3 linked regions of the Thiosocius teredinicola genome follow. The protein of the gene in region 1 binds, or shares a complex with, the protein of each later gene. Links are inferred from orthologs where the notes say so. Each region holds a gene or a part of one and is shown on either strand. Other genes may lie near its edges.

The links.
Region 2: the proteins of dnaN (region 1) and B1781_RS10625 are in contact, whole or in part, in a cryo-EM structure (PDB 8GIZ), measured with the Escherichia coli proteins. The link is inferred for Thiosocius teredinicola from one-to-one orthologs.
Region 3: the proteins of dnaN (region 1) and dnaX are in contact, whole or in part, in a cryo-EM structure (PDB 8GIZ), measured with the Escherichia coli proteins. The link is inferred for Thiosocius teredinicola from one-to-one orthologs.

Annotation. Positions count from the first base shown.
Region 1 is NZ_CP019936.1:730-3,897, forward strand. Bases 144-3,086 are described here. They hold dnaN (DNA polymerase III subunit beta), read left to right. Parts: upstream 144-1,036; coding sequence 1,037-2,137; downstream 2,138-3,086. Other genes in these bases: dnaA (chromosomal replication initiator protein DnaA), read left to right, coding at 144-803; recF (DNA replication/repair protein RecF), read left to right, coding at 2,224-3,086. In the rest of the region: more of dnaA, read left to right, coding at 1-143; more of recF, read left to right, coding at 3,087-3,168. UniProt on the Escherichia coli protein: Confers DNA tethering and processivity to DNA polymerases and other proteins. Acts as a clamp, forming a ring around DNA (a reaction catalyzed by the clamp-loading complex) which diffuses in an ATP-independent manner freely and bidirectionally along dsDNA.
Region 2 is NZ_CP019936.1:2,206,191-2,209,213, forward strand. What follows is about bases 24-3,023. They hold B1781_RS10625 (DNA polymerase III subunit delta'), read left to right. Parts: upstream 24-1,025; coding sequence 1,026-2,021; downstream 2,022-3,023. Other genes in these bases: mltG (endolytic transglycosylase MltG), read left to right, coding at 24-394; tmk (dTMP kinase), read left to right, coding at 391-1,029; B1781_RS10630 (PilZ domain-containing protein), read left to right, coding at 2,023-2,382; B1781_RS10635 (TatD family hydrolase), read left to right, coding at 2,392-3,023. In the rest of the region: more of mltG, read left to right, coding at 1-23. UniProt on the Escherichia coli protein: Part of the beta sliding clamp loading complex, which hydrolyzes ATP to load the beta clamp onto primed DNA to form the DNA replication pre-initiation complex.
Region 3 is NZ_CP019936.1:1,607,512-1,610,403, forward strand. Bases 24-2,892 are described here. They hold dnaX (DNA polymerase III subunit gamma/tau), read left to right. Parts: upstream 24-555; coding sequence 556-2,229; downstream 2,230-2,892. Other genes in these bases: B1781_RS07835 (hypothetical protein), read right to left, coding at 24-179; B1781_RS07850 (YbaB/EbfC family nucleoid-associated protein), read left to right, coding at 2,248-2,574; recR (recombination mediator RecR), read left to right, coding at 2,594-2,892. Outside these bases: more of B1781_RS07835, read right to left, coding at 1-23. UniProt on the Escherichia coli protein: Part of the beta sliding clamp loading complex, which hydrolyzes ATP to load the beta clamp onto primed DNA to form the DNA replication pre-initiation complex.

The DNA.
Region 1 (3,168 bases):
ACTCGGAAGGTTTTGTGGCCGAGATGGTCAAGGCCCTGCAACACGGCACAATTGATGATTTCAAGCGCAAGATGCGCTCGGTTAATGCCTTACTGATCGATGATGTTCAATTCTTCGCCGGCAAGGAACGATCGCAAGAAGAGTTTTTCCACACCTTCAATGCGCTGTTCGAGTCGCAGCAACAGATCATCCTGACGAGTGACCGCTTTCCGAAAGAAGTCGACGGTTTGGAAGACCGCCTGAAGTCGCGGTTCGGTTGGGGATTGACTGTTGCCGTGGAACCGCCGGATCTGGAGACGCGGGTCGCCATTCTCAAGAGCAAAGGCCAACAACTGTTCGGTGTTGAACTACCCAACGAGGTCGCGTTCTTTATCGGCAAGCGGGTGCGGTCGAACATCCGCGAACTGGAAGGAGCGTTGCGCCGTATCGTGGCCAACTCGCAGTTCACCGGTCGCGCGATCACGATGGATTTTGCCAAGGATGCGTTGCGCGACATGATCGCAGCGCAAGACAAACTCGTGACGATCGACAACATTCAACGTACCGTCGCTGAATATTTCAAGATCAGAACGTCGGACCTGCTGTCTGCAAAACGCAGCCGTACGATTGCACGCCCTCGCCAGGTAGCGATGACCCTCGCCAAAGAACTTACCAATCACAGCCTGCCTGAGATCGGCGAAGCATTTGGCGGGCGCGACCACACAACGGTACTTTATGCCACGCGCAAAATTGCTGAGTTACGCGAGACCGACCATCGGGTTGCCGAAGACTATAACAACCTGTTAAGAACCTTGAGTAATTGATGTGTGCGACAGTTGAGGCAAAATCAAAGAACCGATTGAGCCAGAGTTATCCACAATAGGCACACAGGGTTGAATAGCATCCATCACGTTGTTTTGGGTCACGAAATTATCACTTAACCTATTGATTTAATTAAGTAAAAATAGGTTTTCCACAGTTGGCAGCTGTGCTTATAACAATAGTAATTTCTTAATAAAATCTTATTTTAACTATCAACCAATGGGGAATCAGTCGGATGAAGATCAGCGCAAACCGAGATGATCTGCTCAAACCCTTGCAGCAGATCGTCGGCGTGGTCGAGCGCAGACAGACGCTCCCGATCCTGGCCAATGTGCTGATGGTCGTGAAAGACAATCGATTGTCGTTGACGGCTACGGACCTCGAAGTCGAATTGCGGACCCATACGTTGGTGGACTGCAAAGGCGAAAGTGAATTCACCTTGCCGGCACGTAAGCTGATGGATATCTGCAAGGCACTGCCGGACTCCGCAGGTATCACGCTCGAGGTAGAGAGTGACAAAGCCACGCTGAAGTCGGGTCGGGGACGTTACACACTCGGGATGCTACCCGCGCAGGACTATCCAAGTATCGAGCCGGCCAAGGCGAGTGACACATTCAAACTGCCGGTTGGCGTTATGAAACGTCTGATCGATAAAACGCAGTTTGCGATGGCACAGCAGGATGTTCGCTACTACCTCAATGGTCTGCTATTGGAACTGAGACCTGGGCGGGTGAGGGCGGTCGCAACGGATGGCCATCGACTTGCGCTGTGTGACGCGTCTTTCGACGATGATTCTGAGATCGACACGCAGGTGATCCTGCCGCGTAAAGCGGTCATCGAGCTTGGTCGATTGCTGGATGATTCAGACAGTGAAGCAACGTTCGAGATCAGCAACAGCCACCTGCGGGTTCATCTCGATCACAGTAGTTTCACGACCAAGTTGATCGATGGTCGTTTCCCCGACTACGAGAGGGTCATGCCGAACGGTCAGACCACCATCATGCTGTCCGAAAAAGACACGCTTAAACAGGCGTTGACCCGAACAGCAATCTTGTCGAACGAAAAGTACCGGGGCATCCGTTTCAGGTTGAGCAAAGGCCTGCTGCATCTTCAGGCACATAATCCCGAACAGGATGAGGCCGAGGAAGAAATCGAGGTGGACTACGATGGCGAGGAGATGACGATCGGATTCAACGTTGGCTATTTGCTTGATGTGCTCGGCGTACTGGATGGAGACGAAGTGCAGATGGCGGTCATTGACTCGAATTCCAGTAGCCTGATTACGCAGAAGGATTCAGCGGAATGTCGGTACGTTGTCATGCCTATGCGTCTGTAGGCCTAGTCGCCGTGACGCAGCAAGTAGCATCGAAGAGAAAGGGGCCAAGTCGGCCCCTTTTTTGGTGATGCGGCGAGAATGCTCCGATGTGGATCAATTCACTGAGTATTTCTGACTTGAGGGTTATTCGGTCGCTCGAGCTCCGACCACGCGAAGGGATTAACTTTGTGTGTGGGCCGAATGGTGCCGGCAAGACGACGATCCTCGAAGCGATTTATCTGGCAGGTCGTGGACAGAGTTTTCGCCACCAGGACGCCGGGCCGATGATTAGAAATGGGTCCGACGATGCGACGATTGTCGTGAAGATGGTGGGAGCAGGCGGTCGGCAGGCCATTCTTGGCGTTAGGCGCAGCGCGAAAAATGTTGAATGCCGTTTGAATGGCGAGAACGTTTCGAAGCGATCAGGGCTGGCGATGGCCTTGCCGGTGCAGTGGATTGGCTCGCAGCCTCAGCTGCTGTTGAGTATGGGACCAGAGGTTCGGCGTCGGTTTTTGGATTTGGGAGTGTTCCACGTGGAACATTCTGTGTATTCCGAAGAGGCTAAGGGATACCAACGCGCTCTACGGCAACGCAACGCCGCAATCAGAATGAATCAACCCGAATTGGTGCGGATGTGGGATGAGCCATTGGCAACAGCAGGCACCGCCATCGACCGTCTTCGACAATCCTTTTTGGAGTTATGGGCGCCTAGGGTCCGCGACATCCTAAGCGAATGGTTGGGCGGCCTTGATGTTTCGTTTGTCTACCGTCGTGGGTGGAATAGACAACAAGATTTGCTGGAAATCTACCGCACCAAACGCGACACCGATTTCAATCTGGGCTACACCTACGCGGGCCCGCACCGCGCAGATATCGAGATAAAGGCCGTACAGGGTTTGGCTGAAAAGACGCTATCGCGTGGCCAACAGAAACTGCTTGTTCTAGCAATGAACATGGCGATGCTGGACGTAGCGAAGTCGCGATCAAGCGAGGTGCCTGTTCTGTTGCTTGATGACCTCGCTGCGGAGCTGGACAAGGGTAATCAAGAACGT
Region 2 (3,023 bases), 2.2 Mb from region 1 along the record:
ACCGTATGACGCGTTAATTCTGGCCTCGATCGTCGAGAAGGAAACCGGCCAGGCCGGTGAGCGAGCGCAGATCGCCGGGGTATTCACGCGACGGCTGCACAAGGGGATGCTGTTGCAGACGGATCCGACCGTGATCTATGGCATTGGCGAGAGTTTCGATGGCAATCTGCGTCGCCGCGATCTGAAGCAGGATACGCCGTACAACACCTATGTGCGTGCCGGTTTGCCGCCGACGCCGATCTGCATGCCGGGCCGCGGTGCACTGCGAGCAGCGGTCAATCCCGCCGATGGCAAAGACTTGTATTTCGTCTCCAAGGGCGACGGCAGCCATGTGTTCTCGGCGACGCTGCGGGCGCACAACGCGGCGGTCCGCAGATACCAGTTGAAACGATGAGTGACGATGCCGTGTTCATCACCGTCGAGGGCGTCGAGGGCGCCGGCAAGACGACCTGTCTCGGACTGATCGAGCAGAAGATCCGTGACAGGGGCCGTGATCTGCTGGTAACGCGAGAGCCGGGCGGAACGCCGCTCGGTGAAGACCTGCGTACGTTGTTGCTGGGTCACCGCCACGACGGGATGGCCGACGATACCGAATTGCTGCTGATGTTCGCGGCGCGCGCGGAACATCTGCATGCCAAGATCGAGCCGGCGCTGACGTCGGGTAGCTGGGTGCTGTGCGATCGATTCACGGATGCGACCTATGCCTACCAGGGGTATGGGCGCGGTATCGATCTGCAGCGAATCGCGGCGCTGGAAAACTGGGTGCAGGGCGAGCGGCGGCCGGACCTGACGATCCTGATGGACCTGCCGGTTGAGGTGGGGCTGGAAAGGGCGGGCAAACGCTCGGCGCCGGATCGGTTCGAGAGCCAGGCATTGGCTTTTTTTGAACGCGTCCGGCAAGGCTACCTGGCGATGGCGGCAGACCAGCCGCAGCGTTTCCGGGTTATCGACGCCGCGAAACCGTTGGCGGACGTGACCGCTCAGATCGCGTCGGTTATCGACGCGTTCTTCGCAGATTCGGCCTCATGACGAGTGCGCAAGTCTTTCCCTGGCACGATGTCCAATGGCAGCAGCTGGCAGCGGCTCGCCGCAACGGGCGCCTGCCGCACGCCATTTTGCTGTCCGGTGCCGCCGGGCTGGGCAAAGCGGCATTCGCCAGGCGTCTGAGCAATGCCCTGGTATGTACGCATCCTGATGACGCCGGCGACGCCTGTGGACGGTGTTCGGCGTGTCGCCAGGCGAGCGCGAGCAGTCATCCCGATCAGCACCTGATTGCCCCGGAAGAGGCGGGCAAAATGATCAAGATTGGTGCGATCCGCGAATTGTCTTCGAAGAGCGTTTTGGCGGCCCAGGACGGCGGCTATCGGGTGTTCACGATCGATCCGGCCGAGGCGATGAACCGCGCCGCGGCCAATGCGCTGCTAAAAACGCTGGAAGAGCCGGTGTCGCGCTCGCTGCTGATCCTGGTCAGCTCGTCGCCGCACCGCCTGCCGGCGACGATCCGCAGTCGTTGCCAGACCCTGGCGTTTCGTACCCCGGATGCCGCCATGGCGACGGCGTGGCTTGGTGAGCGGCTCGATGCCGGCGCGGTCGATGGCTTGCTCGCCATCAGCGGCGGTGCGCCCGTCCGGGCCCTGCAGGCCGCCGAAGAAGACTGGCTGGGGCAGGGCGAGCAGCTGTGCGGCGAACTCGCGGCACTGCGGGCGCGCAAAAGCCATCCCCTGCAAATCGTTGAAGATTGGCAAAAACGGCCGCTAACCCTGTTGATCGATAGTCTTAAGCGTTGTATCAGCGATCTGATTCGCCTGGGCATGGGGTCGGAAGGCATCCGTTTGTTCCATCCGACACTGCACCGTCAACTGCATAGCCTTTGTCAGGGCATCGACTTAGGATTATTGTTCGGGTTTAACGACGACCTGCTGGCGCTCGAACGCGCCGCGTCGAACAATTTGAATGAGCAGATGCAGCTGGAACACTTGGTAAACCGCTGGCTGCAGATAACGCGTCCTGGAGGCCAATGACATGTCGGTGCCGAATCTACCGCGCGCACGTCAGGGAATATTGTCACTGACGATCAAAGATAAGAATGCGCTGTATGCGGCTTACATGCAGTTCGTCAAGAACGGCGGATTGTTCATCCCGACCACCAAGAAGTACAACATTGGTGACGAGGTGTTCATGCTGCTGAGCCTGATGGAAGAGGCCGAGCGCCTGCCGGTGGCAGGCCGGATTATCTGGATCACCCCGGTGGGTGCAGAAGGCAACCGTGCGGCCGGCATCGGTGTGCAGTTCAGTGACCAGGACGGCGGCATGGCCCGCAACAAGATCGAAGGTTATCTCGCAGGTGCGTTACAATCGGATAAGCCCACGCACACGATGTAACGCCTTGCAATGCTGGTTGACTCACACTGCCACCTCGACCGGGTGGATCTTGCGCCGTATGACGGCGATTTCTCCAAACTGATTCAATGCACCCGCGACGCGGGTGTTTCGCATATGTTGTGCGTATCGATCGATCTCGAGTCGTATCCGGCGATGCTGTCGCTGGTCGAGAAATACGACGATGTCTCGGTCTCGGTCGGCGTTCACCCGAACGATTTTGACCGGCGCGAACCGGATGTCGACGAACTGGTCGCATTGGCCAGGCATCCGAAGAACGTCGCGATCGGCGAGACCGGTCTCGACTATTTCCGTACCGAAGGTGATCTGGACTGGCAGCGCGAGCGCTTCCGCACGCACATTCGCGCGGCGCGTGAGGCACGCAAGCCGCTGATCATCCACACCCGCGACGCGCGCGAGGATACGATTGCGATCCTGCGCGAGGAGCAGGCCCAGGACGTCGGCGGCGTCATGCACTGTTTCACCGAGACCTGGGAAATGGCAAAGGCCGCGCTGGATCTGAACTTCTATATCTCTTTTTCCGGCATTGTAACCTTCAAGAATGCCGAGGAACTGCGAGAAGTTGCAGCCCAGGTGCCGCTGGACCGCCTGTTGATCGAGACCGATTCGCCTTATCTTGCGCC
Region 3 (2,892 bases), 1.6 Mb from region 1 along the record:
GCGCCGGTCTGTTCGATCACGAGGAAGAAGGTCTGCTCGACCCCGCCGCTCGCGCCGTCGAAGCCGCTGGCTGCCGGCGGTGTTGGCCCTTGATCGGTGCAGCCGTGCAGGCTGGCGACCACGGTCAGGCCGAGGCTGCCGGCGATCGAATAGGAGAGGGCTTTCTTGATGTGGCGCATGCGTGATCGTCCTGTACTGCATCGAGAGTTTCGGCGCGACAGTTTACGGGATTGTGTATTGAGCGTCCCACGGCATGCCTGGGGAAATGCCGACCGCGCACTGCATCGACGGCATTGCACGATGTGCTTACGTCGACGGCTCGATTCGGGCATAATTCGCGGTTCAGTGGCGGACCCGTTGGTCTCCCGCGACAATAGATTGTGAACCCGGTCAGGCCCGGAAGGGAGCAGCCGCAGCAGTTGATTTGTGCGCCGGGAATCGCTGGCGGGGCCGCCGCCCTTCATTTCCCCCTCGTCTGTCGCCGGATTCCTGTCGTCGCCTGTTGCCTTGGGTTAGACTTGGCCGAGCCTTCAGTCGGATCTCGTTATCGCCCGGATGTCTTACCAGGTACTCGCCAGAAAATGGCGCCCACGCAGTTTCGCCGAGATGGTCGGTCAGGAACATGTGGTGCGCGCCTTGAGCAACGCGCTCGACAACGACCGCCTCCATCATGCCTATCTGTTCACCGGCACCCGCGGGGTCGGTAAGACAACGCTGGCGCGCATTCTGTCGAAATCGCTGAACTGCGAGACCGGCGTGAGCGCGACACCGTGCGGCGAGTGCAGTGTGTGCCGCGAAGTAGACGAGGGGCGTTTTGTCGATCTGCTCGAAGTGGATGCCGCGTCGAAGACCGGCGTGGATGACACCCGCGAGCTGCTCGAGAACGTGCCGTATGCGCCGGTTCGCGGACGCTACAAGGTGTACCTGATCGACGAGGTGCACATGTTCTCCGGACACAGCTTCAATGCCTTGCTGAAGACGCTCGAAGAACCGCCGCCGCATGTGAAGTTTTTGCTGGCAACGACCGACCCGCAGAAGGTGCCGGTTACGGTGCTTTCGCGTTGCCTGCAGTTCAATCTCAAGCGTCTGCCCGTCGAACAGATCGAAGGACAGTTCAAGCATATCCTCGACGCCGAAAAGGTCGATTACGAGGCGCCGGCCTTGGCGGTGCTGGCGCGCGCGGCCGACGGCAGTATGCGCGACGGACTGAGCCTGCTCGACCAGGCGATCGCGTTCGGTGGCGGCGCGGTGAAGGGCGACGAAGTGCGCGCGATGCTCGGCGTGGTCGCGACCGAGCGTCTGCCCGGCATGGTCGATGCCGTCTACCGCGGCGATGCGCAGGGCGTGATGGCCGAGGTCGAGGCGGTAGCCGAACACGCGCCCGATTTCAGCGGGTTGCTGCGCGAGCTGCTGACCGTGTTGCACCGTATCGCCGTGCTGCAGCAGGTGCCGTCGGCCGCACAGGCCGGGTGGGGCGATACCGAGCGCTTGCGGACCCTGGCCAAGTCGATCCCGCCGGAAGACATACAGTTGTATTACCAGATCGCGCTGGTCGGACAACGCGATCTCCCGCTGGCGCCGGATGCGCGCAGCGGTTTCGAGATGGTTCTGCTGCGCATGCTGGCGTTCCGGCCGGACGCTGCCGGAGTTGGTGCGGATGGCGCAGCGGGTGCGCGGGCGCAGCCTGCGAATTCACCGACGCGACAGCCGCGAGCTGCACCGCCCGCGTCTGCCCCGGCCGCTGCGACGGCTTCGGTCGCACCGGGCGTCACCGAACAGCCGTCTGAACAGGCGATGGAAAAGCCATCGCAAGCGGCGCCGCGCGCGAAGGTCTCGCTGGATGCCGGCGACATGGCCGACTGGCACGGCTTCGTGCTCAAACTGGGCCTGAAAGGCATGGCCGCGCAGCTCGCCAACAACTGTGCGTTCGACCGCCTGGACGGCAAGCAGCTCTGCCTGCGGGTGGACAACGCGGGTGCCGGAATGATCGGCAGTCTCGCCGAACGCAGGCTGCAGGAGGCTGTCGAATCAGCCGTCGGCCAGCCGATCGTGCTGCAGCTCGAGGTGGGGGATCTGCCTGCGGAAACCCCCGCCCAGCGTGACGCGCGTGAGAAAGTCGCGCGCCAGAAAGCCACCGAGGCCGACATCTCCGCCGACCCCTTGGTGTTGGGCATGCAGGATACATTTGACGCCGAAGTCGTGCCGGATTCGGTTCGGCAGCTGGATTAACGCAACGCGAGAGGTTTTGTGATGAAAGGACCTATGGGTAACCTGATGCGCCAGGCGCAGAAGATGCAGGCCGACCTGCAGAAGGCGCAGGAAGAACTGGCGAATGCCGAAGTCACCGGCGAAGCGGGTGGTGGCATGGTCAAGGTGACCATGAACGGTCGCCACGAAGTGCGTCGCGTGCAGATCGACGACAGCCTGATGGGAGACGACAAGGAGATGCTCGAAGATCTCGTTGCCGCGGCCTGCAACGATGCGACGCACCGCATCGAGGAGCACACCAAAGAACGTATGTCGGGAGTGACTTCGGGGCTGAATCTGCCGCCGGGTATGAAGTTGCCTTTCTAAGTACTTGACTTAAAAAGATATGGCAGATAAATCGCTGCTTGATGCGCTGATCGAAAGTTTACGTTGTTTACCAGGAATCGGCCCTAAGTCCGCGCAGCGTATGGCTTTTCATATCTTGCAGCGTGACCGTGCCGGGGGTGCGAAGCTGGCCGCGATCCTCGGCGAGGCGGTGCAGTCGATCGGTCACTGCCGAACCTGCAGAACACTGACCGAAGACGAAGAATGCAGTCTGTGCCGCAACCCGGATCGCGACGACAAGCTGCTGTGCGTGGTCGAGAATCCGTCTGATGTTGTTGCGCTCGAACAGGCGACTGGGTT